4 regions of the Shewanella sp. DAU305 genome follow, and region 4 is predicted to be linked to each of the others. Evidence: predicted binding sites of a transcription regulator. Region 4 holds the regulator's gene; each other region holds the start of a gene.
What was found. The regulator sigma-54, encoded in region 4, starts transcription at its own class of promoters, with help from an activator protein. The targets are predictions, from matches to a motif close to GTTGGCACGNNNNTNGNNT.
Positions count from the first base shown of each region.

Region 1: a site for sigma-54 is predicted at 4,127-4,145, ahead of OX890_RS16070 (BON domain-containing protein). Genes of this name have one in related genera too.
Region 2: a site for sigma-54 is predicted at 2,251-2,269, ahead of OX890_RS15955 (DUF3192 domain-containing protein). Genes of this name have one in related genera too.
Region 3: a site for sigma-54 is predicted at 4,682-4,700, ahead of OX890_RS20310 (TorF family putative porin). Genes of this name have one in related genera too.

Region 1 is NZ_CP113808.1:3,807,838-3,815,691, forward strand. It holds gene OX890_RS16050 (diacylglycerol kinase family protein) at 1-924, shown strand, start outside; gene OX890_RS16055 (DUF4937 domain-containing protein) at 878-1,582, opposite strand; gene OX890_RS16060 (sigma-54 interaction domain-containing protein) at 1,772-3,142, opposite strand; gene OX890_RS16065 (glutamyl-tRNA reductase) at 3,392-3,847, shown strand; gene OX890_RS16070 (BON domain-containing protein) at 4,181-4,735, shown strand; gene OX890_RS16075 (DUF3224 domain-containing protein) at 5,089-5,511, opposite strand; gene OX890_RS16080 (hypothetical protein) at 5,666-6,451, opposite strand; gene OX890_RS16085 (polysaccharide deacetylase family protein) at 6,666-7,793, opposite strand.
Region 2 is NZ_CP113808.1:3,770,823-3,778,676, forward strand. It holds gene OX890_RS15940 (DUF962 domain-containing protein) at 457-762, opposite strand; gene OX890_RS15945 (GNAT family N-acetyltransferase) at 746-1,393, opposite strand; gene OX890_RS15950 (DUF2789 domain-containing protein) at 1,543-1,776, shown strand; gene OX890_RS15955 (DUF3192 domain-containing protein) at 1,787-2,194, opposite strand; gene OX890_RS15960 (hypothetical protein) at 2,359-2,742, shown strand; gene OX890_RS15965 (Zn-ribbon-containing protein) at 2,742-3,515, shown strand; gene syd (SecY-interacting protein) at 3,663-4,313, opposite strand; gene queF (NADPH-dependent 7-cyano-7-deazaguanine reductase QueF) at 4,373-5,230, shown strand; gene OX890_RS15980 (LysR family transcriptional regulator) at 5,324-6,265, opposite strand; gene OX890_RS15985 (alkyl/aryl-sulfatase) at 6,389-7,854, shown strand, end outside.
Region 3 is NZ_CP113808.1:4,772,470-4,780,323, reverse strand. It holds gene OX890_RS20330 (CHASE domain-containing sensor histidine kinase) at 1-564, shown strand, start outside; gene OX890_RS20325 (response regulator) at 561-995, shown strand; gene OX890_RS20320 (putative bifunctional diguanylate cyclase/phosphodiesterase) at 1,005-2,738, shown strand; gene rimK (30S ribosomal protein S6--L-glutamate ligase) at 2,900-3,805, shown strand; gene OX890_RS20310 (TorF family putative porin) at 3,892-4,584, opposite strand; gene OX890_RS20305 (HU family DNA-binding protein) at 4,875-5,147, opposite strand; gene OX890_RS20300 (response regulator) at 5,307-6,104, opposite strand; gene OX890_RS20295 (hypothetical protein) at 6,188-6,568, opposite strand; gene OX890_RS20290 (DUF4240 domain-containing protein) at 6,696-7,205, shown strand; gene OX890_RS20285 (hypothetical protein) at 7,219-7,533, opposite strand; gene OX890_RS20280 (hypothetical protein) at 7,669-7,854, opposite strand, start outside.
Region 4 is NZ_CP113808.1:1,249,630-1,257,483, reverse strand. It holds gene kdsC (3-deoxy-manno-octulosonate-8-phosphatase KdsC) at 1-148, shown strand, start outside; gene lptC (LPS export ABC transporter periplasmic protein LptC) at 145-705, shown strand; gene lptA (lipopolysaccharide transport periplasmic protein LptA) at 692-1,246, shown strand; gene lptB (LPS export ABC transporter ATP-binding protein) at 1,243-1,974, shown strand; gene OX890_RS05475 (RNA polymerase factor sigma-54) at 2,082-3,560, shown strand; gene hpf (ribosome hibernation promoting factor) at 3,589-3,876, shown strand; gene ptsN (PTS IIA-like nitrogen regulatory protein PtsN) at 3,879-4,322, shown strand; gene rapZ (RNase adapter RapZ) at 4,319-5,173, shown strand; gene OX890_RS05455 (HPr family phosphocarrier protein) at 5,160-5,435, shown strand; gene mgtE (magnesium transporter) at 5,776-7,140, shown strand; gene OX890_RS05445 (molybdate ABC transporter substrate-binding protein) at 7,259-7,854, opposite strand, start outside.

The DNA of each region.
Region 1 (7,854 bases), 2.4 Mb from region 4:
AAATGGCAACAATATGGCGAGCAAATCCAAGACGAACTAAAAGCCTATTTTGACCTAACGTTAAAACTCACTACCGAAAATATCACCGCAAATACCTTCGCCAAAAAAGCCCGCAATAGCGGCGCAGATATCATTATTGCCTGTGGTGGCGATGGCACAGTGACAGAGGTAGCATCGGAAATAGTGAACACTGACATCGACTTAGGGATCATTCCGTTAGGCACGACTAACGCCCTCAGCCACGCGCTATTTGGTTTAGGCAGTAAGCTCATTCCTGTCTCTCAGGCGCTGGACAATATTATCCAAGGGCATTACCAAGCCATTGATACAGCTCGTTGTAATGAACAATTAGTCTTGTTACTTGTGGGGATAGGCTTTGAACAGCAGATGATTGAATCTGCCAACCGTGAACGTAAAAATGCCCTCGGCCAGTTTGCCTACCTCGATGGTTTATGGCGCGCCGTCAATGCCGATATCACTTTAACCGTACAGCTCAGCTTAGATGATGCCGAGCCCACAACATTGACCACCCATAGCCTCATTGTTGCCAATGCAGCCCCGTTTACCAGCGTATTAGCGCAGGGCGATGGCGAGCCAAACATGACAGATGGCCTGCTCGATATTACCTGGCTAGATTCAGGGGATGAACCCAAGGAACAGCTCCTTAGTCTGGCCGAATTAGCCATTGCTGGATGGGTAAAAGAAGGTAATAAAGACACACATTCAAAGCTACCTAATGCGCCTTCTACCGCGACCAAAGTCCACCACGCCCATGCGAAAAAAGTGAATATTAGTAGTCAGCCCAAGTGTAAATATGTGATTGATGGCGAAATCTTTGAACCCGCAGATCTCACTATTGAAGTCCAACCCGCATCCCTTAAAGTGTTTGTGCCTTATCAGGAAATAACTGAAGAGGATGGTTGATACATCTTGCTGGCACGCTTGAGTCATTACTAGGAACGACTTCCCATAAGCATTCTTCCTGCACTAAACAACCCGACATATTTTCAATATAGCTTTCAGGTAACACTTGCTTTTTAAGGGTTGGCAGAACGGTTTTTACGTAATTTTCATGAGCTGGGTTCGACGCCCAGCGCGTCATAACGATGAAGTAGTCACTCTGTTTTAGACTGCGGGCGACACAACCGCCAAGCATGCCGTCTGCTTGTCCAAGATGGGCGTTCCAAATCGTTCGTTGGTCACTTAAAAAACGTTCGACATCTTGCACTCCTCGGCAATAAGCCAAGCGAATGACATTGTCATTTTGATCTGCAGGATGATGAGTTAGCGAAGGGATACTCAGTATATTTTCAAAATAATGGACATCACACTGTTTATAAGTTGTTTGCTGACCACTTTTGGAGAACAGCTCATCGTGAACTGACCCCATGAAAGCCGTAACATCTTCAATTGATTGCCATACGCCCACAATAATCGCCTGCCTTTCGGGTTGACTCCAACCACCGAACTGGCCTCTAAAACCTACGCAGTTGCTCAACGCTTTCCATATCTGTTGGCTTTGAGAAAAATCTTGCTCTTGTTCATTTTCAACCTGACAAGTAATCAACTTTACTATCGTCAAATCTCGCTCCTAACGCTGCAAAAAGTGGCCTAGCGTAGTGAAATCCAATTCCAAAGAGCCGATGCCACTTGGCTTAAACCTCCTTGCTAGCAACCACATCAACGGTATGCTTAAGATGGCTAAAGCCGCAGGATAAAGCTCAATGAGATATTAAATTCACTCACATCTACGGCTTTTGAGCGCAAAAAACTATTCCACCGTCGATTCACCCGCTTCGACTTGCTGCTCGTACTTGCTGAGCTTGTTGTAGAGAGTTTTCACGCTGATCCCCAGTTGCTCGGCAGTATCGGTTTTATTGCCTTGAGTGGTTTCTAATGCTTGATAAATGGCGATTTTTTCTAAGTCATCTAAACGCATGCCCTGCGGGATAACGACTTGGTCATCGCCAGAAGCGCCCATTTCACTTGCCTGTGGCAACTGTAAATGGCTGGGTAAAATCTCTTGGTCTGCCAGAATATAGGCTCGCTCAATGGCATGCTTTAATTCACGCACATTACCCGACCAAGGGTACGCAGCGATCATCTGCGCACTGTCATCAGCGAGGCTTTTATTCTGCTTTTCTGCCACGTTACGATAGGCAAGAAAATGCTGCGCCAACCCAAGAATATCATCGCCACGTTCCCTTAATGGCGGAACGCGGATAGGGAACTGGGCCAAACGGAAATATAAATCCTCGCGAAATTGCCCAGCCTCGATTGCCGCGATGGGATCACGATTGGTTGCCGCTACAATCCGCACATTGGCGAGTTGCACTTTGGCACCGCCAACGGGGCGATATTCACTATTTTCAAGCACTCTGAGTAACTTCACTTGATGCTCAATTGGCATTTCGGTGACTTCATCGAGAAATAAGGTTCCGCCTTCTGCCTGCTCAAATACGCCTTTGTGATCGCGATGAGCGCCAGTGAACGCGCCTTTTACATGGCCAAACAACTCACTATCGACCAATTCAGGGCTTAAGGCGCCGCAGTTAATCGCGATAAAAGGCTCGTTCAGCCTAGGGCTGGCAAGATGTATGGTATTGGCGACCAGCTCTTTCCCCGCCCCGCTCTCACCAATGATCAGCACATTACTGTCGGTCGCAGAGACGCGGCGAATCGTGCGATACAGCTTATGCATCGCAGCAGAGGAACCGACAAGTAAACCATATTGGTCTAGCTCGCTGGAAAAAGGCCGAGGCCGAATTGGGGATGACACTAGATACTGGGCAAAATCGGCGAAAATATCGCTGATTAACGTCATGTCGTAGGGTTTACGAAAATGATAACCGGCAAAATGCGACATTAACTGATCAAGATTGGGGTTCGGCTGGCCGTCGGAGAGAAAAATAAACTCAATATTAGACAGAGCTACATTATCCAGTAGCCCGAGATAATCCTCACGGCTAAGGCTGGACAGCTCAATGATGGCAACATCGACGTGATTCGCCTCAAGCTGTTCTATCCAAGGCAAATCATCGACACTGCGTAGCTTATTAAAGTCGGCAGCGCCGGCGAGTTCTAAGATGGCTTGTTCGGCGTTTACATCCTGCAGGTGATAAAAAAGTGTCAATCGAGCCATGCTATCCCACTCCCTGTGTATGAAGGGCTACTGTATGTCAGTCGTGAAATTTTAACAACAGCAGCGGTAATAGTTGCCGATATTCTAAGAAGATGGCGTAATGAACCGAGAATATCAGTCTAAAAATCAGCCTGTTAACATATCATTAAAAACGAGAACAGAATATGCATGGTAGCTGAACGAAACTCAATTAGTTGACCCAAGCAGTTAAACAAGGCTATGTCGAACACTGGCATTAGGAGGCCCATAATGAAGTCTAATGTTGTGCAACATCAGACTGATATCCGCGCCGATATCATGTTGATCGATGAAATGATAACGCTCAATCAAGAAGGACTCACATTTTACAACCAGGCGATGACGTACGTCGAAGACTATAACCTTAAGCGTATTTTTTCGACCAAAGCGAATATCCACCAGCGAATGTTGAGGCGATTTGAGCAGCTGCGCCCTTTGTCTAGCGAGCCGCTTCATGGCCTGAGTCATACGATACCTGCCACTTACACTCAAGCGACAAAGTTGCTGCATCAGTGCCATATATCGCAGGCGATGGCCGCACTTGTCGTTATAGAGCAGCAAGTGTTAACCCAGATGAAGCAAGCAGTAAGGCAAGCACATCAGCCACAACTTGCCAATCAGCTCGCAGAAGGCGCCGCTTGGCTGCAAATCAGTTGCGATGGTATGAGTTCGCTCAATCCTGGGTAATCCTTTGCACCTGTTTACATCAGTTTGCATTAGTGCGCATCAGTATGAGCCTCTTTACCTGGCGATATCCAGCTTTAACGCTCCGTTTGCTACTCCACACACTATTTCGCACACACTTTACCGCACACAGTCGTGCGGTTTTTTATGCTTTAAAGATGACTTCGCTTGCCAGAAAAAATTACATTTTGTCGGTAAAAAAGACCGACTTAAGCAAAATAACCCTTTCATTAAAACATCAGAAATAGCAATAAAACACCTTCAAATCAGTCACTTAACAATGTTGGCACGATTCACGCAATATCTAACATCGAGAAAACAACGGAGGATATGATTATGAAAACCACAACAGCATCAGTACTAGCGACCTTACTTGTCGGCTCAATCAGTTTAAATGTCGCAGCAGCTCAAGATTGGAAGGACGGGGCTAAGGATGCGTGGATCGATGGTAAAGCTGAAACCACTTTACTGCTCAATACCAATCTCAATTCCTTTGACATTATAACGGATGTCAAAGAGGGAAACGTGACGTTAACGGGTAAAGTGGAAAGCAGTGTCGATAAAGCCCTTGCCACTGAACTGATCAAAAGTTTAGACGGCGTAAAAGATGTCGATAATCAACTCATTGTGATGAATGAGAAAGAAGGCACCAGTGAAGTTGTCGCGACTTTGACCGATTCTAAAGTGGCCACAGTCGTCAAAACCCGCTTACTGTTTTCAACCGATGTTTCCGGCACTCAGATTAATGTGGATGTCGCTAATGGTATCGTCACCTTAAAAGGTGAAGTTGCTAGCGATGCCGAACGTCAGTTAGCGCTGAAAATTGCCGAGAATACCGACGATGTGAAAAAAGTTGTCGATAAAATCAAAGTCGTTAAAAAAGCCTCTTAACGCTAGCTAAAGCTGCACTTTCTGAAACTAGCTTTAAAAAGTAGCGCTTTAACAGTCAGAGTTAAGTACAAGGCGTTAATCTTGCCTCAACTTTTGAACTCGATTGATAAGAAAAAATAATAACAAAAAACCAGCCTAGGCTGGTTTTTTTATGTCCATTATGTCACTCAATCAAGCAAGGTTTTCTAGGACAAATAGATAAAACTAGGTTGAGAAAGCGAAATAGGAACATTGAACGACATCAGGCTAATGCTGGAAGCGATAGTACCTTAAGCGATAACACCTTAAGCAATAGTGCCTGAAACTATATTTTCAGAAACAATCATGCCTAAAAAATCATGCCTGAAGTCGCGTTAAAATGCAGGCTCAGCGCTGGCTTCAAAGCCAAACTGGAACTCATAAAAATGCTGACCATTTTCGATACTGATGGCCATAGTGCCCGTTAAGCCCTGCAACTCGCCCGCGCCGGAATGGGGAACCACTTCTAAGATCAAACGGTTTTGTCCATCGGTCATAATGCCAAAATGTTGCAGCACGAAACTACCCTGTTTACCACACACCTTGCCAACCACTTGCTCAATCGCCACATAGCCAGCCGAGCCTTTGACTGACGTCATTGCACTGAGCATTTCCCCTTGGCTACGGCCCTCAAGCTCGCCATAAAAGGTTTTATCTAAACCCATACGACCTAACGTCACGCCGCCCACACCCGTAGCATAGGTGCTATCTGGGGTGAGCTTAACATCAAATTTCCCAGTGATTTTGCTAACTTGCATGACACTCTCCTTGTCAAAACATTATGCCAAGTCTATCTACCCGAGAAAACTTGCCGCTGCGGCAAGCATCACACACGGAACGAAAAATAACTTAGCACAAGCCTGCACAGATCCATAATGCATTTACTCACGACCCGTTGCGCACGACTACTCACTACTGATTTATGTTAATGATGCCAGTTTCGCTGACTGTCACCTCTAAGGTTTTGACGATTTCAGGGCTTTCAGACATAGGTTGATCAGGCGCTCTATCGCGATAAGTCACGGCAATTTTGAACGGAGCTTCGAAGGGATAAACAGGTTCAATACTGTCCACCTCGATGCGATCGCCCAGCATAACGCTGCCTAAATGCTTCAAGTTATTGTGTTCAAAATCGAGGCTAAACAAGCCAAGATACCAAAATGCCCCCGAACCTTGAGTCGTCACAATAAACGGTGCCACAAAGGGCATAGTCTGCATTTTAGGATCATCTTGAATTGGCGCGTTACTCTGGGTATCAGGCTCTAAAGCGGGATCGAAATTTAACGGCGTAATACGTAAATAATCCAGTAATACTCGGCCTTTTACCTCGCCATCTTGATAATCGCCCATCGCAAATTCCGTTTGCTTGATCTTAATAAAATGGGTCAAGGCAACCGATTTACCGCCCTCTGGTAGGGTAATTTCAAACGGGTTAGCGGTATTTAAGCTAAAGAGTTTAAGCATCACTTCCGACGCATTCGCCACCGGCTTAACCTCAAGCGGTGTCACCACTTCAACCTCATTGGCCTGTGCCTGCGTTTTCTCCTGCGCCATGGCCTCGTCGTATTGCATGACCTTACCATCTTCCATCACCATATAAATATCATCATTGGTCATGTTGAAACGGTAAATACCTGCGGCGAGTATGGCTAATATCACTAAGGTGCCCGCTAAGGTTAACTTTACAAACGTACTCATTTTCTCTCCCCAATCGCGCGCTTTGTGCGCTGCTTTTCTAACACTGATCAACTTCAAATCAATGTCGGAGCAGTATTACAGATACTGAGTTAAAGCGGAGTGGGTAAAGTGTAAAAAAGTGACGCTATTTTGAAATTTGTCAGGCTAAGTTCAGCAACATGTCCTTTACTCGGTGAATATTATGGGCCGAGTAAATACTCAGCCCAACACTTAGCTACTTCTCGTTTTTCCACAAGGCTGGAGTTTGACTCGGTTGCCAATTACTTTGGGAGAAATGGGCTTGCACTAAGGAATAGATTTTATCTTGATACGAGACAAAATCAGGCTGCTGATAATCATGCTGATCCTGCCAAGCAGGGGCATAGTTATCTAGCGTGTCGAAACGGTATCCTTGGCGCTGCGCCTCTTCCACGAAGCGTTTAATTTTAGGCAAATTGATGGTCGCACCTTGACCACGGTGCGCATTCTCAAACAGGAAGTCGTGGGTCAAGATCACCACTTTACCGTCGTGCAAACCATCGCTGCAGTCTAAGTTTTGCGTGCGACTGTTGAGAGGGTTCATTGTGGTGCCCGCACAGGTGTTGATCACTTGATTGATTTTATCCACCAGCTCAACCCCATCGGCCATAGATTCAGCAGGAAAAGCCACGCCCCAATCCTCTGGCCCCCAATCAAAGTCCCAACCAAATATTTTATAATCACTCTCGGCGAGCATATTTTGAATTTGCACCGCAACTTGCGAACTGTTGGTAGAGGTTTCGGCGGTACAAGCAAAAGCAGGGTCCCAAGGCGGCACAGTATCAGAGGTGGCACACAAGCCGTCGCCTTTGAGTTTACTGCTCACGCGCCAGCCATTGGTATAGGGCAAACGCGCCAACTTAGTCATCTTGTTGTTAGGATAACTGGCGGCATTAGGGATAAGCTCAACCACTTTGGCGGTGTTCGTCACAAAGTAGGTAAAGTCGGTGGCCGCATCTTGATAGGATTTCACCGGCCATAGACCCACTTGATTGCAATAAACCGCCCCCGATTGCACGCCATCGGTGCAGTTATGCAGCATATGATCGTAACTGTGGTTCGCCAGAATATGACCATCGTCTAATAAACGTTGCAGGGCGACAGCCGCTAACGCTTCGTTTTCATCCCCTTCGCCATACATATGAAATGCATTGATAAAGAAGGTCGCCTTGATATTGGCATCCTTTAGCGCATCCAATACCCCTAAAGTCGCGTCAATTGGACCATCATCAAAGGTGAGGTAAATGGTTTTATCGCTGGCGTGGGCAAGACTTACGCTCGCTAAACAGAGTCCAACTGCGGCGGCTATCGATTTCAGTTTCATGATCTCATCCTATAGATAATGTTTGAGGCTAATGATTAAAAAGCAATGAGTTAACGCCCAT
Region 2 (7,854 bases), 2.5 Mb from region 4:
TCGAGTTCATGCTTAATCCTTAAGCGTGTCCTGTATTCTTCCTGAAATTCATCATCCTGACGATACGACTCACTGTCTCTAATCATCCTTGAAAAGCAATCCTGCTTTTCCTTAGCCTATCCTAGGCGAATGACAGTTTTCCTACCGTCAGCGATTTCAACCTTGAAATCTTAATTCGTTGCTTCTTGCGTCCCTTTGGCCTGTTTCGCTTTCCTTGCTATCCATTTGCTTTGGCCATGAGTGAATTCTACGTTAACCATGACTTTTTTGTTCGGCTCAAAGAACGGACTACAAAATAAATTACGGTCAAACATAAACTAAATAAACATAAGTAAATGATTCTGTTTAAAATTAAACGCAACAGGACAAAAAACAATCAAAAAGAAAACATTATGTCCTACAGCGTTTGTAAGCGATCTCTCACACGGGCATGGGCATCTCACTCGGACGGCTTTTTTAACGCTTAAAAAAGCCGCTGATCATCTGAGCAAACATCACCCAATCAGCCATCAAACTGTAAAAGGGATACTGAAATGTCGCGGGTCGATTCTTCTCGAATACTAAGTGTCCCACCCACGCAAAACCGTAGCCAACGACCGGAATAAACCAACATAGCCACCAGGCTTGTGAAACCAAGGCAATGCCAATCAGCAGCAGGACTAAGCAACTGCCAACAAAGTGTAATTGCCGGCAAGTCGGGTGCTGGTGTTGGGATAAATAGAAAGGATAGAAATCGGCGAACCGTTTATAAGAGTGAGTCATCTTGTTGAACCGAATAGAATAACAACTGGCCATGGACACTGCCGATATTGAGCTCGCCTAAAGAGACAAAATCATGCTGGGTAAATAACTGCAGATGGCTCTCCTGGGCGGCAAACACGCCAATACCATCCAAATCCGGCTGTTCATCACACCAACTCACTACCGCTTGCACTAACTTATGTCCGAGTCCTTTATGCTGCTCGTTCGGTGCAAGGGCGATAAACTGCAAAATACCGCAGTGCTTACTGGGTAAGAGTTCGACAATACTGGACTCTTTTTTCATCAACGCTTGGGTCGATTGCCAGCCCGTACCTAACAACATCTTTAAGCGCCAATGCCAGTAACGCCCTTCTCCCAAAGGCACTTCTTGCGTTACCACACAGGCTAAACCAACCAATCTTTCATGGTCGAACAAACCTATGAGTGCTTGTTTTTGTTGCCATAACGTATTGAGTTCTTCGCGGATCGCGGCGCGCAGTTTTTGCTCGTAAGCGGCTTTATCTGAGGTAAAAAGTGAATCGACAAAAAAAGGGTCATCATGGTAAGCGTTATAGAGGATAGAGGCGGCAATGCGTAAGTCTTCCGCTGTCAAATAGACTGCACGGCAGTCTTCCAAGGTTTCATTGTCCATTATTAGTATTCCTTGACTTAGCTCACACTTTTTATGAGTAACAATTAATTTACCAAGGAAACGGAAAAGTGCAAATTTTAATCATAGATTGCATTTTTCAATCAGGCGCTTACTCTAAACGAAGGCACTATACTGAAAAGGAAACAATGATGGATACAACTCCAGTAGACCTAAGCCACTTATTCGAGCAACTCGGTTTAGACAGTAGCGATGAAGCCATAGCGCAATTTATTGCAACCCATGATATCGACCATCACATCCATCTAAGCCAAGCGCCCTTTTGGACCCCAGCTCAAAAGAGCTTTATCATCGAAGGCCTAGAAGCTGATGCCCTCTGGACTGAGCCCATTGAGCAACTCGATACTCAGCTACGTAAGCTATAAAACTCACGGGTTAAATTTTACTGTAAGCCGTTTCACCCCAACCCACTAAGGCATTGTTGCTCAGCACGATAGGTGTGCATTCGTCCTTGGTGGTTTTTCCATCGCCATTATTGCGCTGGGTACGATAAAACAACACTAAGACTTCTTTATTCGATTCACCTTGTTGAGTACTTTGTTGAATGTAGGCTTCACTAAAATCAGCGGTGCCCATTAAGATCATCACTTGGTCTTTGGGCATCCCTAAACTCAGTTTGGTTAAGTTAGTACGGTTTTTATCCTGCACTTTTTCCCAAGATTCGCTGCTATCCCAACCCGATTCGCCATCACCGACATTGACCACACAGCCGCTAAGACCTAAGCTTGCGAGCCCTAAAAAAGTGATGGCGATAAGTTTGTTATTCAATTTATGGTTAATCATGTGACATCCTGTGTGATTATTATTTTTGCTTAAAAAAGCGATTTAGGCAGGAGAAGAAGCAAAATAGATGCCAAATGACAACACACTGTTTTTAAATGAAAAAACTTACACGACCTTTTGAGATTAGTTTAAATCATTCAACAAATTAAGGAATTTTGCTAATTATGAGTCCACTTGACCAAGTATTAGCGGCTGCGCGTTCGCTCGAAGCCTGCGGTAAAGTACCGAGCCTTGCCTTAATTAAAACCCGTTTAGGTAGTAGCCTACCTTTACCTATATTGATCCAGGGCTTACAGCAATTTAAATCTATGCCTAAGGCGGATCGCGAGCGTTTAGCTGAGTTGCAAACTATCAGCCCTACAACTGACGTTCCCGCAACTAACGATACCTTGACGCTTGCACTGCTTGCCGAGCGTCTGCAGATACAACAGACGCATTTTGAACGTCATTCTGAGCAGCAAAAAGCAGAAATAATGCAATTAAAAAACGAACTGCTTGAACTTAAACAACGCATCAACTTATTAGAAAACCAAGGAAAAACCGCTTAATGTTTGTCACTGAACTGCGCTTCGAATGCTTCGCCGACACCACTATCTCTGCCGCCGAAAAAGCCATTAATCAGCTCCTCGAAGCCTATCGAGCTAATGGCCAAATCTTAGGGCGAGAATTTGCGGTCGCCTTTAATGACGGTGAGTTTAGAGTGCGTTTACTGATGCCAGAGAAAAGCAGTTTAGCGCATAAATATCACAGCCCTTGGGTCAAAAAAGCCTTAGCAGAGTTAACCGACGCTAAGCTACTCGCGCCGCGGGAAAAGTTTATCGGTCAGGACATTAATTCTGAGGTCAGCAATACCGACACACCCAACTGGCAACTGCTGTATACCAGCTTTGTACACATGTGCTCGCCCCTGCGCAGCGGCGATAATCTATTGCCCATTCCTTTATATCGACTCCCAGCAACCTTTAATGGCGATCACAAACGCATTATCCGTTGGCAGAGCGAATGGCAAGCCTGTGACGAGTTACAAATGGCGGCGGCCACCAAAGCAGAATTTGCCGCACTTGAGGAATTATCGAGTCCAGACAGTGATTTATTTCGCAGAGGTTGGGATTTACGCGGCCGTATCGAATATCTCACTAAAATCCCGACCTATTACTACTTATACCGCGTAGGTGGTCAAGATTTAGCCTCAGAAAAAGCGCGGCCTTGTCCACGTTGTGGCAGTCATGATTGGAAACTCGATGAACCTTTATTGGATATGTTCCACTTTCGCTGCGAGCCTTGCCGCATAGTATCGAATCTGTCTTGGGATCATCAGTAACATCATTTTATCCCGCCAAAGACCTCAACCTAAGATAAGCCATGCTTAGGTTGAGCGTTCACGCTCATACTCAGTAGCGTTCACACTCTGGCTAAACGTGGTAGAAGGCTGAGAGCTCGCCGCAAGATAGCGTCAAGCTCCCGCCAACTAGCGTTTACCGAAGAGGTTTTGCCACATACGTTTAAAGCTGGCAAAAATCCCCGGATGTTCTAATGCGGGCATCGGCAGTTCTTCATGTTTAACGGGCGGTGCTATCCGTGGCGATATTGCTTCGATAAACGCAGTCAAACTCGAGGCCAATTGCTCTGATTGCACTTCACCAGGGATTTCAATCCACACGCTGCCATCACTGTTGTTGATGGTGAGCATTTTATCGCCCTCATCTAACAAACCGATAAACCACGTCGGTGGCTGCTTGAGCTTTTTCTTCATCATCAGATGACCAATCAGGTTTTGCTGCAGGCAGGTAAAATCATCCTCATTCCACACTTGCAGTAACTCACCCGTGCCCCATTCTGAGTCGAACAATAACGGTGCAGAAAAATACTGACCGTAAAAATGATTGATTTCTGGCCATAAAGTCAACTCAAGCGCATGCTCAACATTGGCAAAACTGCCTTCGACTTCCCGTTTAACCGGCTGCCAAGAAACGGCTTGATCAAGATCAGCATGAAATTCGCCTTGAATACACACAGAAGGCTCACCCTGTGGGTAATAACGCGGTAGTTCACCTAAACTCGTTAGGTAAGCTTGATGATAGTTTTGCAAAAATTTATCGAGTGCAGGCAGACAAGACACTTAAGCACAATCCAATTTCAGGTATAATGTGCGCCTATTTTGACATGGAAACAGTATTGATGACACAGAATCACGATCCCTATAGTGATGCGCAAGCGCTTGTTGGCCTGACTTTAGGTAAAGCCACAGACTATCAAGCCGAGTATGATGCGTCGCTGCTGCAAGGGGTTCCACGCTCACTAAACCGTAATGCTATTGCACTCACTGGGACGTTACCGTTTCATGGTGCCGATATCTGGACGGGTTATGAGCTGTCTTGGTTAAATGCTAAAGGTAAGCCTATGGTGGCCATAGCTGAATTTCATTTAAGCTATGAAAGCCTGAACCTGATTGAGTCGAAATCGTTCAAACTGTATCTCAATAGCTTTAATCAAACCAAGTTCGATAGCATAGATTCTCTGCAAAAGACCTTAGTAGCAGACTTAAGTCAATGTGCTCAAGGTGATATTAGCGTTAAAATCATCGAACCAAAAAGCTTTGGCATTCAGCGTATTATCGAGTTACCAGGCACGTGTATTGACGATCTCGATATTGAAGTCAGCGACTATAGTTTTAATCCTGATTACTTGGAAAACAGCACGGACGATAAGCAAACGGTCGCGGAAACGCTTAATTCAAACCTGCTGAAATCCAACTGTTTGATCACTTCGCAACCCGACTGGGGCAGCGTAATGATCCGTTATCAAGGGCCTAAAATCGATCGCGAGAAACTGCTGCGCTATTTGATTTCTTTCCGCCAACATAACGAGTTCCACGAGCAATGTGTCGAGCGGATTTTTGTCGATTTGAAGCGTTTCTGTCATTGCACTAAATTGACCGTTTACGCCCGCTATACGCGCCGCGGTGGTTTAGATATCAACCCGTATCGCAGTGACTTCGAGCAACCTGGTGAAAACCACAGACTCGCAAGGCAGTAATTAACGCCCATTCGACTAGCAAATTTCGAACTAACGTTTAGCACTGAGACAAAACCAAGGTTACATACCGACACTAAGCTCTGAATCACTAGCCTAGCTGCTAGCAAGATTCAGAGCTTTTTCATTGACAGTGCTCGCACTGGCATCGAGCAATAAGTTTCGCAGCCATTGATGACTCGGGTTTTGGGTGTATTTACTGCTCCACACCATATACAAATCAATGGGTCTTGTTTTCAGTGGCATAGGTAAAATTTGGATGCCGAACATCTCGGCGTACTGACTGGCGTACCGCAAAGGCGCTATACCTATCGCCTCACTTTTGCCTACGGTAGCAAACATACTCAATAAAGATGACTGCTCACTATACATCCTGCGCCTTGGCAACACGCCTTCGGTAAACAAATCCCCCGCAGTAAGATTAAAACGCCGCATATTCAAAAAAACATGTTTCTCCTCAAAATACTGCTCATGGGTGATGGCGCCTTGAATCCGAGGATGCTGCCGACTGACGATACACACTAAGGTTTCAGTGAAGAGTAACTTGCTCGAGAGCAAACTTTGCTGCGCGGGTTTAATGTCTATCGCCACCGCAACCCGCTCAAGCAAGATATCGCGATATAAATCAGCCTCCTGAGGTGGTGATTCACGGAAAATTACTTCAATGTCCGCATTCTGCAATAACGCCTGCACACCGGTTTGTAGCGCTTCGATAACCGACTCATTGGCATACACATAAAAGCGCCGCTGGCTACACTTTGGGTCAAAATGCTCAAACCCTAGCAATACGGTTTCAATATCTGCCATCGGCTGCTCAAACTTACGGTACATTTCCCGCGCTACCGCTGTCGGCTCAATTCCTCGCCCAACCCGATTAAACAATGACTCCCCGACCCATACCCTGAATCGGCTGATCGCATTACTGACTGAAGACTGAGTTAAATCCAGTTCATCAGCCGCTTGGGTGAATGAACGAGTACGGTAAACCACCATGAACACCCGCAATAAGTTTAAATCTAACGGCTTTTGTGTCGGCATAAAGGAAACCACTCATTCACAATATGAATATTACAACCCAAGCTAACGCGAGTTATCTAAATACACAAGCTGTCTATACTCAAACCATCAACGACACTATCCCTCCTATCTGTAGGTAAAATTATGCAAAAATCTTTGATGACATTGAGTATTATCGCAACGTTCTCCCTCAGCGCTACGGCGGCAGAACACGAGCATGAACATATCAATCTGCACTATCAGGGAAAGCCTGTGACCCAGCAAACTACTGAGGTCAACAAGGCCACAGCAGCCACTCTAAATTACACAGATAAAAAAGCCTTTGAAGAGTTCTCTAAGAATCTCATCGCCGAACTCGATGAACCAACAGCCGCCATTTTACGCACCGAATTCAGCTTTATCGGCGAAAAAACCCCAGACACAGTCAACCCCTCACTCTATCGCCAAGCCCAGTTGAATATGGTGTCTAACGGCTTATACAAGGTCACAGATGGCATTTATCAAGTTCGCGGCACTGACTTGTCGAACTTAACCCTTATCCGCGGTAAAACGGGGTGGATCCTTTATGACGTGCTGCTCACCAAAGAAGCGGCAAAGTTATCATTGAAATTTGCCCTAAAAAACTTGCCTGAGGGTAATGACTTACCTGTGGTGGCGATGATTTATTCCCACAGTCATGCGGACCATTTTGGCGGTTCCCGTGCAATCAAAGATATGTACCCTAAGGTCAAAGTCTATGGTTCAAATAACATTACCAAAGAAATTGTCGACGAAAACGTTCTCGCCGGTAATGCCATGAGCCGCCGCGCTGCCTATCAATACGGCGCAACGTTAGAGCGAAACGATCAAGGTATTGTCGATGCAGCACTCGCAAAAGGATTGTCCAAAGGCGAAGTGACCTACGTAAAACCTGATATCACCCTCAACAGCAAAGATAAGTGGGAAACACGCACTATTGATGGCGTAGAAATGGTGTTTATGGATGCCTCAGGCACAGAAGCCGCCTCGGAAATGGCCACCTATATTCCCTCAATGAAAGCCCTGTGGACGGGTGAACTCACCTACCATGGCATGCACAACATTTACACCTTGCGCGGTGCAAAAGTCCGTGACGCCATCAAATGGTCTAAAGACATCAATGCATTGCTGACACGCTTTGGCGATGATGCGCAGGTTCTTTTTGAGGCCCATTCAGCACCTGTCTTTGGCAATGCGGATGTCAATGCTTACCTCAGAATGCAAAGGGATAACTATGGTCTAGTGCATAATCAAACCCTGCGTTTAGCTAATAATGGCGTAGGTATTCAAGATATTGGCGATGCGATTCAAACCACTATCCCTAAAGCGGTGCGTGATACTTGGTATACCAATGGTTACCATGGCACCTACAGCCATAATGCCAAAGCCGTCTACAACATGTATTTAGGCTATTTCGATATGAATCCAGCCAACTTAAACCCGCTCCCGACAAAGGAGGAAGCGAAGAAATTTGTCGAGTATATGGGCGGCGCTAAAGCCGTGGTTAAACACGCCAAAGCCGACTATGCCCAAGGCGAATACCGTTTCGTGGCAACGGCACTGAATAAAGTGGTCATGGCAGAACCCGATAA
Region 3 (7,854 bases), 1.5 Mb from region 4:
AACGTGCAGAAATATCTCGGGCTGATCCAAAGTCGTATTCATCGCATGGTGTTATTGCTCGATGGGCTATTGATGTTTTCCCGCATTGGCCGTGTCGATACTGAAACCACCGAGGTCAACAGTCGGCAACTGGCTGAAGACATGTTTGCGCTCGTCGCGCCGCCACAGGGGTTTGAATTAGTTCTAAAAGGGGAGTTTCCAAATTTCCATACTGTACGCGCACTGTTGGAATTGGTGATACGAAATTTAATCAGCAATGCCATTAAACACCATGACTTAGGCACAGGTGTGATCACTGTCTTATGTGAGGCCGCGGATAAACATTATCTATTCAGTGTGATAGACGATGGCCCTGGTATCTCAAGTGCCTATCAGAATAAAGTCTTCGAAATGTTTCAAACACTTAAACCTAGGGATGAAGTAGAGGGCAGTGGTTTAGGGTTATCACTTGTGAAGAAAACAGTTGAAAGTTTAGGTGGGAATATTCAACTCAAATCGCAGGGCAGAGGCTGTTGTTTTTACTTTACTTGGCCTAAGCAAATAGTGAAAAAGGAGCTTCTATGAGAGCAGCAGATCAATATCAACAGGTCACTATTTTATTAGTTGATGACGATGATGTGGATTACATGGCCGTGCAGCGGGCGATGAGACAACTTAGGTTACTCAATCCCTTAGTGCGAGCGCGGGATGGCATTGAGGCACTAGCAATTCTCACCAGCTTAGACACGATTAAAGGCCCGTATCTTATTTTGCTCGACCTTAATATGCCAAGAATGAATGGCTTTGAGTTTCTTGAGCGGATACGTTCAGATCCTTCACTTTCATCATCTGTCGTTTTTATGCTCACGACGTCGAGTACCGATGAAGATAGAATGAAAGCCTATAGCCATCATGTGGCTGGTTACATGGTTAAAACTGACATAAAAGACGGTTTTAACAATATTTTTAACATGCTTGAAGGTTACTGGCGAATAGTCGAGCTCCCATCCGCATAAGGTGAGTATATGGATTTACTACTGATCGATGATGATGAAGTCGATAGAACGGCAATTATCCGAGCACTTAGGCAGTCGAAGTTGACGTTTAATGTGATCGAAGCCAATTGTGCATTTGATGGTTTGAATCTTGCCTTAGAACGTCATTTCGACGGCATTCTATTGGATTATTTATTGCCCGATGCCAATGGGTTAGAAGTGTTGATTAAGCTCAATGCCATGACGCAAGATCAGACAGTGGTCGTGATGCTGAGTCGCTATGAAGATGAAAAACTGGCCCAGCGCTGCATTGAATTAGGTGCGCAGGATTTTCTGCTTAAGGATGAGGTTAACTCGCGGATCTTAACCCGCGCGATTCGCTACGCGAAACAAAGATCTTCAATGGCATTGGCGTTACGTAATAGCCATCAAAAATTAAAAGAGCTGGCCGAACACGACTCGCTCACTAAGTTGGTTAATCGCTATGGTTTTGAACTGTGTCTTAATCGAGCGATCGCAAGGGCGAAACGCTGTCACGATTATTTGGCGGTCATCTTACTGGATCTCGATGATTTCAAAGCGATTAACGACACCTTAGGCCACCAAACGGGTGATATGCTGTTAATCAAAGTGGCGGCTCGATTAAGTGAAGTGCTGCGAGATGGTGACATTATTGCCCGTTTAGGCGGTGACGAATTTGTCGTACTGGTGACAGATAACGATTATAAATATTTCCCCATGATAGTGGCCAATCGACTGCTCAAAGTCTTTGAGGATGAATTTTGTCTCGGTGATAACGATGTGCTTATCGGTGCCAGTATCGGTGTGGCTTTTTATAATGAAGCGGCTTCGAACAGTTCTGAGCTGATGAAATGTGCCGATATCGCCATGTATCGTGCTAAAAAGATGGGCCGAAACCAGATCCAGTTTTATTCCGAAGCCTTAGATAAAGAGGTGCGCTACCGTAATCATATCGAGTCAAGTTTACGTATGGCCTTAAAAAGAAATGAGTTTAAGGTTCACTATCAAGCACAGGTTAATGCGAAAACCCATCAGCTGGTGGGGATGGAAGCCCTTATCCGATGGCAGCACCCAGTGGATGGTATTATCGCTCCAGATCAATTTTTGCCCATAGCCGAAGAAATTGGATTAATGGATGACATTGATGATTGGGTGCTTGAACAAGCCTGCACCCAGGCACAGGTTTGGTTAACCCAATTACAGCCCCTAGGCCAAGAATTCACTATCGCGGTTAACCTCTCTGCATCTCAAATCGGAAATGAGAACCTGTTTGATAAAATCGTGCATACACTGACGAAGACAGGCCTGCCAGCTGGAGCATTAGAGCTTGAAATTACAGAAAATTGCCTTATTGAAGATCCCCATGAACATGCCAAAGTGCTCGATAGAATCGCCGGATTAGGGGTGCGTTTTGCCCTCGATGACTTCGGGACGGGTTTTTCGTCATTAGAACACATCAAACTGTTTCCGATCAGCGTGCTAAAAATCGATAAAAGCTTTGTCGCTTCCTACGATAAGGATGAAAAAGACACCCGATTGCTCGCCGCTTTACTCAACTTTGCCTATGGGTTTAATGTTATTTCTGTGGCGGAGGGTGTTGAAACGTTTGAGCAAGCAGAGTTTTGTACTGCTCGCCATTGCACTGTTTTACAAGGGTATTTATTCTCGCGCCCCTTAGATGCCGCGGCGTTTGAGGCCAAGTATATTCTGCCACTACTAACCCAAACTCAGCTCCCAGTGTGAGAGGTCTCGAACTATTTCAATAGCATAGTGATTTCGTCTGGTGAGGAATATTTTCTTGCTTTACACTGAGCAATAGACAAATATCAGCCCCTTTTTCTGTCGCTGTGCTTTTATTGCCGCAGAACGGTTTATTCACTCATGCTTAAGTTGGTCACTCAGCAATGAAAATAGGTATTTTATCCCAATTCCCCCAGTTGTATTCGACACAACGTTTAGTGGAGGCTTGTCAAAGCCGCGGACATGAAGCGGTTGTGATCAATACACTGAACTGCTACATGAATATTAATTCCATTAAGCCTAGCATTCATTACGAAGGCACTGAATTAGTTGGCTTTGATGCCATCATTCCGCGTATTCATGCCAGCGTGACTTTCTATGGTTGTGCCGTTGTACGTCAGTTCGAAATGATGGGCGTGTATGCGGCGAATGATTCAATCTCTATTGCGCGTTCTCGGGACAAATTGCGGGCGCTGCAATTGCTCTCCCGTAAAGGGATTGGCATGCCAGTGACAGGCTTTGCCAATAAGCCGAATGATATCCCCGATCTCATCAATATGGTGGGTGGCGCTCCGTTAGTCATTAAGTTACTCGAAGGTACTCAAGGGATTGGCGTGGTATTAGCCGAGACGAAAACGGCTGCTGAGAGCGTGATAGAAGCATTCTTGGGGCTGAAAGCGAATATCTTAGTGCAGGAATACATTAAAGAATCCAATGGCAGTGATATTCGTTGTTTTGTTGTCGGTGACAAGGTCATCGCCTCTATGAAGCGCCAAGGACCTGAGGGTGATTTTCGCTCCAATCTGCATTTGGGTGGCTGTGGTGAGGTGGTTAAAATCACTGCAGTGGAACGTAAAATGGCGATTGCGGCGGTGAAAGCGATGGGATTGGTGGTCGCTGGGGTGGATATTTTACGCTCTAACCGTGGCCCTTTGATCCTTGAGGTTAATTCGGCGCCAGGCATTGAAGGGATTGAACAAACCACTGGGATTTCGGTGACTGAGCCCATTGTTGAATATATCGAGAAAATGGTCGCTGCCCGTAAAACCAACAGACCCATCATTGCCTAATGGTTGATTGTGCTAAAACAACGCCACCGTTTAAGGTGGCGTTTTTTATGCTTAGGGCTTAGATGTTAGGCCCTAAATGTTAGACCTTAGAGATCAAAGCTGTAGGAATAGCCGAGTACCAGTTTGGCATCATCATCGGTGAGGTCGGTATCAGAAACCATAAATGACACTGTGCCCATGCTGGTATCTGCGCTGAGTGTGACGTTATAGTCGGCGTAGTTATCTTCGCCAAACCAAGATTGCACAACATCACCGCTTGAGTAGCCATAGTGTACTGATAAGCTGAGTTTTTCAGTGAGAGGCACAGAGACAGTCGCGGCAAGATAGCTAAGATCTTTATTATCTAACGGATCGGCGGCGACATCGTCACCGGCATTGATGACATGGGAGTAACCCAGTTCAAGCCACTTCCAAGTCACTGCAGCATGGAGTTCACCAAAATCAATGCTGCCAGGAGCGTCTGGATAGGCGTAGTAGAGGTAGCCAAAGTCGTAGCTGATGTCTTCGGTAATACTGCCGCCATAACCCGCGTAGAGATCCAGCTCGTAGCTCGTATCGTCACCAAAATCTACATTCGATGCCCAAGTGCCAGCATAGAAGCCAGAATCATGGCTGTAGTCAATTCCACCTTGGATTGCGACTGCATCGTTAGTTTGGGTCGCGCCGCGCCATAGGTAATTAGAGGTACCACCAATGTTGCCTGATACGGCTGCAAAGGCATTGCCAGCCAGTAACATTCCCGTCGATAAGGCCAAAACGCTGTACAGTGATTTCTTCATGCTCATCCCCTCGATTGACTTATTTATCGATTCACCAGTGGCACACTTAAGTAAGCAGTGGTCATTAGTGCATCTTGGTTTTTTTCTAAGAAGGGATTTGCTAATCACATGCCACTATTACAATTCTATGTAAAACAAGATATTAGAATATCAAGTGTTAATAAAATGTTTTTATTTGCCAGTTTATGGGGCAGAGGCGCACTCTTGTTGTGCAAAAAACATTCAGCGTTTCACTGGGATAGGGCAAAAAAAACGCCTCACAATGGAGGCGTTGTTTTGAATTTTCTAGCTTAGTTTACGCTGTCGCGTAGGGTTTTACCCGCTTTAAACTTAGGCACAGTCGCTTCAGCGATTTGAATTTCTTTACCCGTTTGTGGGTTACGGCCGGTGCGAGCTGCACGAGTTGCAGTTTCAAACGAACCGAAGCCTACGATGGAGATTTTGTCACCATTTTTCATTGATTCGGTAATGGCTGCTTCAAAAGACTTCAATGCGCGTGCGGCTTCTACTTTCGTTAGATCGGCATTTTCTGCAATTTTGGCGATAAGTTCAGTTTTGTTCATTTTTATTGTCTCTTCTTTCCGTAGATTTATTTGAAATAAGCGTGCCTAACATGCCATAAGGTTTAGCGCTTGGAAAGCCTTTTGCGTCTAAGGTGCCGAAGGATGTTCGGTAAAGCGCAGAATATTTGCTCAGTTCGTGACTTAAGTTTTATTCTGATTTTATTCTTCTAACAGTTGATAGAGTAATTTTTTAACCAATTTGGGTTCAAAGGGCTTGTCGCATAAGGCATTCACCCCCGCTTGGGACACATTGCTGAGGTGGGTATCGTTGGCTTCGGAAGATACCATTAAGATGGGAATGTGCGATTGCTGGCTTTCGCTGCGAATATATTGAGTCAGCGCAAGACCATCTACGCTGGGCATATTGTAGTCAGTGATGACTAAGTCGAACATATTGTTTTTCATCAACGCTATGGCCTGTGCACCATCTTCGGCCTCGGTAATCAGTTTCATCCCTAAGTTACCGATAGTGCGTTTAATGACATTTCTTGCCATACGGCTATCATCGACCACTAATACGCGCACATCTTGCACATCGAAGTTACTGAGGTCGAGTTCATCGTGGCTGAGCAGATCGATAGTGGCATTTAAGGCTGTGGCTAAATGGTCGGCACTGAAGGGCTTAGGCAGGATAGCGACCACACCCGATTGGCGGAATATCTCAAGTTGCTCACGGCGACACTCACTCGAGACCAGCATAAATTGAATATCTTTGCAGTCCGCGTTAGCCCTTAGGTAACCCAAAAGATCAATGGCGGTGCCATCATCAAAATGCATGGCGCTGGCGATAAGATCGGGTTTGTGGCGAGCAATAATATCTTTAGCCGCTTCGATATTTTCTGCGGTTTGAATGCTGAGAATACCTTCTTGTTGCAAGCGCTGAATAATTATTCGACGCTGGATATCTGAAGGTTCTACCAAAAGAATGGATAGTTCACTGGGCGATAAATGGCTCATAGTCTACTTCAAGTTAAGATTCGCAAGTATTTTATTGGGTCGCTAAACTACGCTATTAGTAACAGCTTAGCAACAAATGTCCATTACTGCGTTTGACGGGTCAAATAATGACTCGTGACCTTAGAAAATGCGATCCAATATTGCAGGAGTAAAATGATAATAATGCTTATCGTCAGCGGCAACATAGGAATATTGTGGCCAGAAACAATCACTTTTACATCTTCAGGGGTTATACGATAGGCAATAATCGCTGTAATGCCTAGGGCGGAAAATCCTAAGGTTTGCATGCCGATATAAATCTTCAATACTAAGCTCGACCACGGCGTGCGCATCATTATGCCAACGAGCACGGGGAGTACGCCCAGGGTAAATACATCAAAGGATTGCGTTGTCACAGCCCGTAAAAGTGCGGCAATGCTGAAGAGGCAATATAAAGAGATCAGTAGCATAAGACGTTTAGGCATAGATGTATGTGTAGACAGGTAGCGAAGAAGATGAGCAAGTGTAGGAAATGCCCTAATCCGAGTCCAGCATAACCTTAATATCGTGTAGAATATGCCTTTTTGTGAAAGGCTCTAATAGGTGAAGTTTATGACAGAAGTTGAGTTTTGGGGTTTAGTCACGCGAACGGAAGCGGCGCAATCACAGGAGTCTTTGACTCAAGCACTGAAGCAGAAACTCGCCGAACTGAGTAATGAAGAGTTAAAAGCCTTCGATAAAATCTTTGGTCAGCAGATGCGCCGGAGCTATTTGTGGTCGGTGTGGGGTGCGGCTTACATTATTACTGGCTGTGATTCTGAATATGCTTTTGCCGAATTTAGGTGTTTTTTGATTTCACTCGGCAAAGAAATCTACGATGGTGTAGTCAATCAGCCTGACACTTTAGCGCGTTTAGCCGCTTGGCCTGAGCGAGATGCCTATGCTTATCCCTTTGTGGATGAATACGATCTTATTGCTGGGCAATTATACGAAGATAGAACCGGTGATGAGCTGCCCTTTATGCCATCGGGCAAGGCGACGCCCGTGGGGAAAAAATTTAGCACTAAGCCCAAGGATTTAAAGCAACAATACCCTGAGCTCAGCGCTCGTTTTCCATTTTAATCTTGGCAATCGCTTATGAGCGTAAGCAGGCATTGGTTGTGACATCGAAGGTCATGCCGTATTTAGGGCAGATGTCATTCATAAACTCATGTTCTTGCAGGGTTAATTGCTGAGTAAAATCTTGCTTAAGCTGCTCAGTCATTTGGGTTTCAGCCGCATGTTGCGCCTGAGCCAATTTGCTAAAATGAGCGTTAACCGCCTGTTGTTGGCTGATGGTCAATGGCGCCGCATGGCTTGAAAGACTTATGCAAGTTCCGATCGTTAGCAGAGCCAGTAAAGCGAATTTATGAGAGTAAAAATTTGATAAGTTTGCTGTTTTTAGGTTCATAGGTAAGCTCCAAATTAAAAATTACGTTTAACACGTCAGTTCTAAATCGTGCATCCTTAGACGGTAAAGAAAACGAGTTGTGCTGTGAGGGGCTTAGCTTATTGTATAAATATTGAACCTATGCTGAACGGTTAGTTAGCGCTCATTTTTCATTTCTTTGCATTGAAAGCCTTGCTTGCGTGTATCGAACTGGCACATAGAACCACATTCCCAAGGTACATCGTCGTAAAAGGCCGATTGTTCGCGAGCAAAATCGCGGCAGGTCTCATAGCTGTCAAAGTTATCGGTTTTTTTATACTTTCCAGAGTCATAGCCATGGTT
Region 4 (7,854 bases):
CAGCGTAGCCGATGGTCATCCCTATGTTCGTCAGCACGCCCACTTTGTGACTACGCTCAATGGCGGCCACGGTGCCTTGCGTGAACTCACAGATCTATTGCTACTCAGTCAAAATAAATTCACTTCGGCCCATGGAATGAGTATATGAGTCGTGTGACACTCGCGATTATCGCTTTTTTTGGAACGGCATTAGTGCTTTATTGGCAAGTGCAGAACAAACACAGCGGTGATACCGATAACAGAGTAAAAGATCAAAATACCCCAGATTTCATCGTTGAAGATCTGCGCAGTGTTGAGTTCAATGAACAAGGGCTAGTCAATAGCCGTGTGACGGCGAAACACATGGAACATTATGATTCAACGAATCAAACTTACTTTACTCAACCTGTTTATCTTGTTTATCCAGACCAAGGTAAAGCACAATGGCAACTCAGAGCAGATCAGGGCAAGCTAAACAAGGAAACGGGCAAGGTTGTATTAGAAAACAATGTTATTATTGATGCCATTAGCCCAGAAGAACCGATCCAGACCTTGTCCACCAGTTATCTGGAACTCGATCTCAATACGATGATAATGACCTCTGACCGCACCATTTACGTCACAGGGAAAGATTTTAATATTCAAGGCCAAGGCCTTTATGCCGACCTCAACGCGCAAGAAGTGCAATTGACCAGTCAGGTAGTAGGAACATATGAAGCAAAATAACGTATTACTTGCCAGCCTAATGCTAATAATGAGCATGAGCGCCTTTGCTAAAGTCGACGACCTGAAACAGGAAGTCAAAATCAAGGCTGTGAGCCAAACGGCAGATATCAAAAACAACCAGATCATCTTCTTTGGTCCGGTTGAAGTCACCCAAGGTTCGATTAAAATCCATGCAGATCAACTGCGTGCATTTTCTGCCGAAGGTGAAAATAGCAAAATTTTAGTGGCCACTGGCAACCCTGCGACGTACAGCCAAGTGTTAGACGATGGCCGTCCAGCCTCGGCGAGCGCGAAAGAAATTCGTTACGATATGGCGAGCCGCACCCTGACACTTAAAGGTTTAGCCTCGTTAGATCAAGCGGGCAGCCAAGTGACGGGTAATTTAATCCGCTACAACATCATCCAGCAAAAATTGATTGCCGAGAGTACCGGCAGTGGCGACGATCGCGTGATCACTATCATTCAGCCAGAAAGCTATCAAGATGATGCCAAACCAGACGCGCCAGCAGAAAAACCTGTGAAAAAGCAGGACTCTAAATGACCCAAATCACCCTAAGAGCACAAAATCTGGCGAAGAGTTACAAGAGTCGCCAAGTGGTTAAAGACGTTAGTCTGACGGTAAAAACCGGTCAGGTCGTTGGCCTACTCGGCCCGAACGGCGCGGGTAAAACTACCACCTTTTACATGGTCGTCGGTCTGGTTAAGAGCGATAAAGGCCACATCTTTATCGACGATGATGATTTAACCGCAGATCCTATGCACCTGCGTGCCCGCAAAGGTATAGGTTACTTGCCGCAGGAAGCCAGTATCTTCCGTAAACTGACCGTCCATGACAACATCATGGCCGTGCTGCAAACGCGTAAAGAATTAAAAAAAGAGCAAAGGGAAGAAGAGCTAGAACATCTGCTTGAAGAGTTCCACATCACCCACATCCGTGACAGCCAAGGCATGTCATTGTCGGGCGGTGAACGTCGCCGTGTCGAAATTGCGCGGGCGTTAGCAGCAAATCCTAAGTTCATTTTGCTCGATGAACCCTTTGCTGGTGTCGATCCGATTTCGGTTATCGACATTAAAAAGATTATCGAACAGCTCAAAAGTCGTGGCCTTGGCGTGTTGATCACAGACCACAATGTCCGTGAGACATTAGATGTGTGTGAACATGCCTATATCGTGAGTCACGGAAACTTGATTGCCGAAGGAACACCCGCAGAGATCTTAGACAATCAGCAAGTTAGGGCTGTGTACTTAGGTGAACAATTCAGGCTATAGTTAATCAACCGGAGCCAATGCAGGTAATTTATGCCACCATTGGACTCCACTCAAGATGATAACAAGCGACCTCATCCAACAATAATAACGTAGGGATCAGCGGTAACATGAAAGCGTCACTCCAGCTCAAACTGGGTCAACAGTTAACCATGACGCCACAATTACAACAGGCCATACGTCTGTTGCAACTGTCGTCATTAGAACTGCAGCAAGAGATCCAGCAAGCCTTAGATTCTAATCCCCTTCTCGAGCTGGAAGAGGATCAATTCGACGCCACTAAAGACCCTGTAAACCAAACGCTATCCGATACGGATTTCAGTGAATCAAGCACCCTGCCGCCAGAAAAAGACAGCTCCACCATAGATACGGCAGAGTCGCTCACGAAAGAGTCCATGCCCGACGAACTCCCCATGGACACCACATGGGATGAAGTGTTCACCGCCTCTCCCAATTCTGGCCCCGGCGGCAGTCGTGAAGACGATATGCCCTTCCAAGGTGAGACCATTGAAGGCTTGTATGAACACTTAGAATGGCAAAAAAACCTCACGCCGTTTTCTGAAACCGATTTAGCCATTGCCACCGCCATTATTGATGCCATCGACGATCAAGGCTATCTCACCCAAAGCACTGACGAAATCCTCGAAGCCATGGGCAATTCGGAGGTCGAGCTCGACGAAGTCGAAGCCGTACTCAAGCGCATTCAACATTTTGATCCCATTGGTGTTGCCGCCCGCGATTTAAGTGAATGCCTGTTGATCCAACTGTCGCATTTCGCCGCTGACACGCCCAACCTAGAAAACGCCCGCATGCTGATCAAAGATCATTTAGATCTGATCGCCGCCCGCGACTTTAGGTTGTTGATGCGTAAGACTAAATTAAAAGAGGATGAATTAAGGGACGGCATAGCGCTTATCCAAACCCTCAATCCCCGCCCAGGTTTATTGATTACGCCCAACGATGACGAATACGTCATCCCGGATGTGTCAGTGTCGAAAAAAAATGGCCGCTGGGTGGTCGAGCTTAATCCTGACTGCATGCCAAAAATCAATGTAAACCAACATTATGCCTCGATGGCGCGCAGCACTAAAAGCCAAGCCGATAGCCAATTTATTCGTGGTCATCTGCAAGAGGCTAAATGGTTTATCAAAAGCCTAGAAAGCCGTAACGACACTTTACTTAAAGTTGCGAACTGTATCGTCCAATATCAGCAAGGTTTCTTTGAATACGGTGAAGAAGCCATGAAACCTATGGTGCTGAACGATATTGCCGAAGCGGTAGAAATGCATGAGTCGACCATCTCACGGGTGACGACACAGAAATACATGCATACCCCTAAGGGACTTTTTGAACTAAAATACTTCTTCTCTAGCCACGTCGGTACTGACGATGGTGGGGAGTGCTCATCCACAGCAATCAGAGCCTTCATTAAGAAACTGGTTGCAGCGGAAAACCAGAAAAAACCATTGAGCGACAGTAAGATGGCACAACTTCTGGCAGAACAAGGGATCAACGTAGCCCGCAGAACCATTGCGAAGTACCGAGAGGCTATGCTCATTCCGCCTTCTAATCAGCGTAAAAGTTTATAACCTACAGTGGATATCGGAGGACGTTTCTATGCAAATAAACCTGAGTGGACACCATGTCGAAATTACCGAATCGTTACGTGCATATGTAGAAGAAAAGTTTTCAAAACTTGAACGCCATTTCGAACAGATCAATAATGTGCACGTTGTGCTCAATGTCGAGAAAATGCAACAGATTGCCGAAGCGAGAATAAATCTTATCGGTGGTGAAGTTTTTGCTACTTCAGAGCATGCTGACATGTATGCCGCTATAGACGCCCTGATTGACAAGCTTGATCGTCAGGTTATTAAACACAAAGAGAAGTTAACAAAACACTAATAATGGAACTTTGTACCATACTGCGGCCGGAGTGCACTACCTGCGCCACTCCGGGCAGCAAGAAAAAGGTACTGGAACTCATCAGCGACTTAGTCGCTGCCCAGTACCCGACCCTCTCATCTCAAGAGATATTCGAAAGCCTAGTGGCGCGCGAAAAGATGGGGAGCACAGGTATAGGTAACGGCATCGCCATTCCACATGGTCGACTAGCCGATATAGATCAGCCCATTGCCATACTCATTAAGTGTGAAGAGCCGATAGCATTCGATGCTATCGATAAGCAACCTGTTGATATTTTATTTGCACTACTGGTGCCTGCAGACCAATGTCAGCAGCACTTAAGTACCTTGTCTTGCATGGCCGAAAAGCTGAGCGACAAGCAAATATTAAAGCAATTACGCAAGACGCATGATGAAACGGAACTCTATCAGGTAATCACTGGATGAAACTGGTCATAGTGTCGGGCCGCTCAGGCTCAGGCAAATCTGTCGCCCTAAGGGTACTCGAAGATCTCGGCTATTATTGTGTCGATAACCTTCCCTTGCCCTTAATCGGCACTTTGCTTGAGCAACTCAAAGGCAGTAACGATCTCGTCGCCATCAGTGTCGACGTGCGTAACTTGCCTGAGCAGGATAAAGTCTTAGTGAAGCAACTAGCGAGCCTGCCTCCTGATACTGAGTTAACCAGCTTCTTCCTCAATTCCAGCGATAAAATTCTGCTTAAGCGTTACAGCGAGACCCGCCGTTTGCATCCTTTGTCGAAGAGCCAAGTCTCTTTGCAAGAAGCGATAAAGCTGGAAGGGAAACTGCTCGAGCCTATGTCAAAACTGGTCGATCACTACATAGATACGTCGAATCTGAATATCTATGATTTAAGCGATCAAGTGAGACAAATTCTGCTCGGCAGCGTCGATAAAGAGTTAGTGATTAACTTCGAGTCCTTTGGCTTTAAGCACGGTATGCCAACCGAAGCCGACTTTATGTTTGATGTACGCTTTCTGCCTAACCCACACTGGGAACTGGCGCTGCGTCCATTGACAGGCTTAGATGAGCCCGTGGCTGAGTTCTTAAATCGTCAACCACTCGTGAATAAGTTCATCTGGCAAATCGAAAATTTACTGGAAACTTGGCTGCCACATCTCGAGCGCAACAATCGCAGTTATTTAACTGTGGCGATTGGCTGCACGGGTGGGCAACACAGATCGGTTTACGTCGCAGAGCAATTGGCTAAACGCTTTAGTAACGGTAAACATAAAGTTTATGCCCGTCATCGAGAGCTCAATAATGCCAAAGCTTGAACGTCAGATCACCATCTGTAACAAACTGGGATTACATGCCCGTGCCGCCACTAAGTTGGTGGTACTGGCATCCGAGTTTGATGCGACTATCACCTTGATACAAGGCGATAAACAGGCATCGGCCGCCAGCGTGCTTGGCTTATTGATGCTTGAGACTGGCATGGGTAAAACCATTAAGCTTATCGCCGAAGGTCCAGATGCTGAGCCCGCTCTGGATGCCATTTGTGCCTTGATCGATGCTAAGTTTGACGAAGCCTGTTAGTTTCATTTCATACTCAGCGTTCCACACAGACACTCAGATTAGTACACCTCACATTTAGCACTGCTTATTTGTGCAGTTCACATCTCGTTTCAAAAGCTTGGCGACACATTTGTCGCTCGACGGCACGAACCATAGGCGATTACACTAGCGAGCATTACCGCTGACTCACCTTAGTTTTAGCCGCCTTAATCTATGCGTAAAACGCATGACCTATGCCAGAGCGCTCTATCTGTGACTGAAGCATAGCTATCGCGAAGTCACCGCTAAGTCTCAGCCCTGCGCCAAGCAGCGCACTCTCGAACCAATTTGCCGCACAGTGGCGGACAACTATGGAGAACAAATGCCCGTAGATAATTCAGAAAACGATCACACCGGACATAGTCTCGACCAGTTAAACCAAGCGCTTAGCAGTGGAATGTTTGTGCACGTGCGTAACATGCTGCAAAAAATGGCCGCCTCAGATATCGCGCTGATCTTAGAATCCTCACCACCCAGCGCCAGACAAGTGCTGTGGCAGCTTATCGATCAAGAACAAATAGGCGACATACTCGACGAGTTAAGCGAGGAACTCAAAGATCCGCTGATCCGCAGCATGAGTCCTGAGCGGGTTGCGAAAGCGACGGCGAGCATGGACACCGATGATCTGGCCTATATCCTACGTAGTCTTCCCGATGCCGTTTACAAGCAAGTGCTGCAGTCTATGACAGAACAAAACCGCCAGCGGGTAGAACAGGCCTTATCCTATCCCGATGAGACCGCCGGCAGCTTGATGAACACAGATACCGTCACCTTAAGACCCGATGTAAATATCGATGTGGTGCTGCGCTATCTTCGCCAAAGGGGCAACCTGCCAGACACCACAGATACCTTATATGTCGTCGATAAACAGGACAAAGTGCTCGGCGGTGTCAGGCTGGCAGATCTACTAACTTGCGCGCCAAGCACCACAATTCGCAACATCATGGACCCCGATATCCAAAGTATTCCTGTGAGCATGTCCGACAGTGAAGTGGCGCAGAAATTCGAACGCAATGACTGGGTATCTGCTCCCGTTGTTGATAGCGATGGCAAGCTGCTAGGACGAATAACAATCGATGACGTGGTCGATGTTATCCGCGAAGATGCCGAACATTCCATGATGGGGATGGCGGGGATGGACGATGACGAGGATACTTTCGGCCCAGTGCTAAAAAGTACCCTACGTCGCTCACTCTGGCTCACTATTAACTTGTTCGCCGCGCTACTCGCCTCCTCGGTCAGTAATATGTTTGAAGGCACTATCGAGCAATTTGCTACCATCGCCATCTTGATGACAATTGTCCCTAGCATGGGCGGTGTGGCCGGTAATCAAACCTTAGCACTCGTGATCCGCGGTATTGCCTTAGGCCACATAGGCCAAAGCAACGCCCGTTGGCTTATTGGTAAAGAATTATCGATTGGTTTTCTCAATGGCTTAATGTGGTCGATTTTGGTGTTTATTGCCGTGTTGCTGTGGAAGGATGATATGGCACTGGCGGGATTAATTGGCAGCGCTATGCTGATCAACATGACAGTTGCTGGGCTTGCAGGTGCGAGTATTCCATTGATTTTAAAACGCCTTAAAATCGATCCCGCCCTCGCTGGCGGCATGGTGCTCACCACTGTCACTGATGTGGTTGGCCTATTCGCCTTCCTCGGATTAGCGACGCTCTATCTGATGCACTAACGCACTAATGTTTTAACGCTTTAAAGCTTTAACGCTTTAACGCTTTAACAATTTGAGTTTATAACAAAAACGGCACCGAAAGGGTGCCGTTTTTATCTCGCAAAAAAGCTAAAGAATGCTATTTTGCTGGAGGTTGAAAACCATAACTGCTCAGTATAGCTTGGCCTTTTGCCGATAGAATAAACGAAGCTAACGGCATTGCGGCAGCATTGGCGCCCTGCAAAACCAATAAACCATAGTCGGCCCCCACGGCGAGTTCCTGCGGTAAGTCGATGATTTGGAGACTCGGCACTTCTTGTTTAGCCAGCACAGCATTGGTGCAATAGGTTAAAAAGATATCTGCTTGCTTGTTTTCCATTACCCAGCCATAAGGATTGCGATCTTTAGGTGGTTTAGCACTCTCAGGGCCGCCCGTCAGTTGCAATGCCTTGGTCTCTAACGCGGCTTTCGCATTGGGTTTTACCGCTTCGGCCTTAGCAAAAACAGCCCAGGCATAATCACCCGCCGGATCAGCTTTCGGGGTTGAGGTGCCAACTTTGACCTTAGGATCTAACATGGTATCGAGTAGCGTTGCACTCGTCACCTGAACATTATCCTGAGCAACCGCGCAGAGTTGATTACGGGCAAACATTTGCACCGCTTTCCCCTGACCCGCATCCACTAACGCCTGCGGATGTTTCATATTCGCCGAGGCAAAAATATCGACTTTTTCAC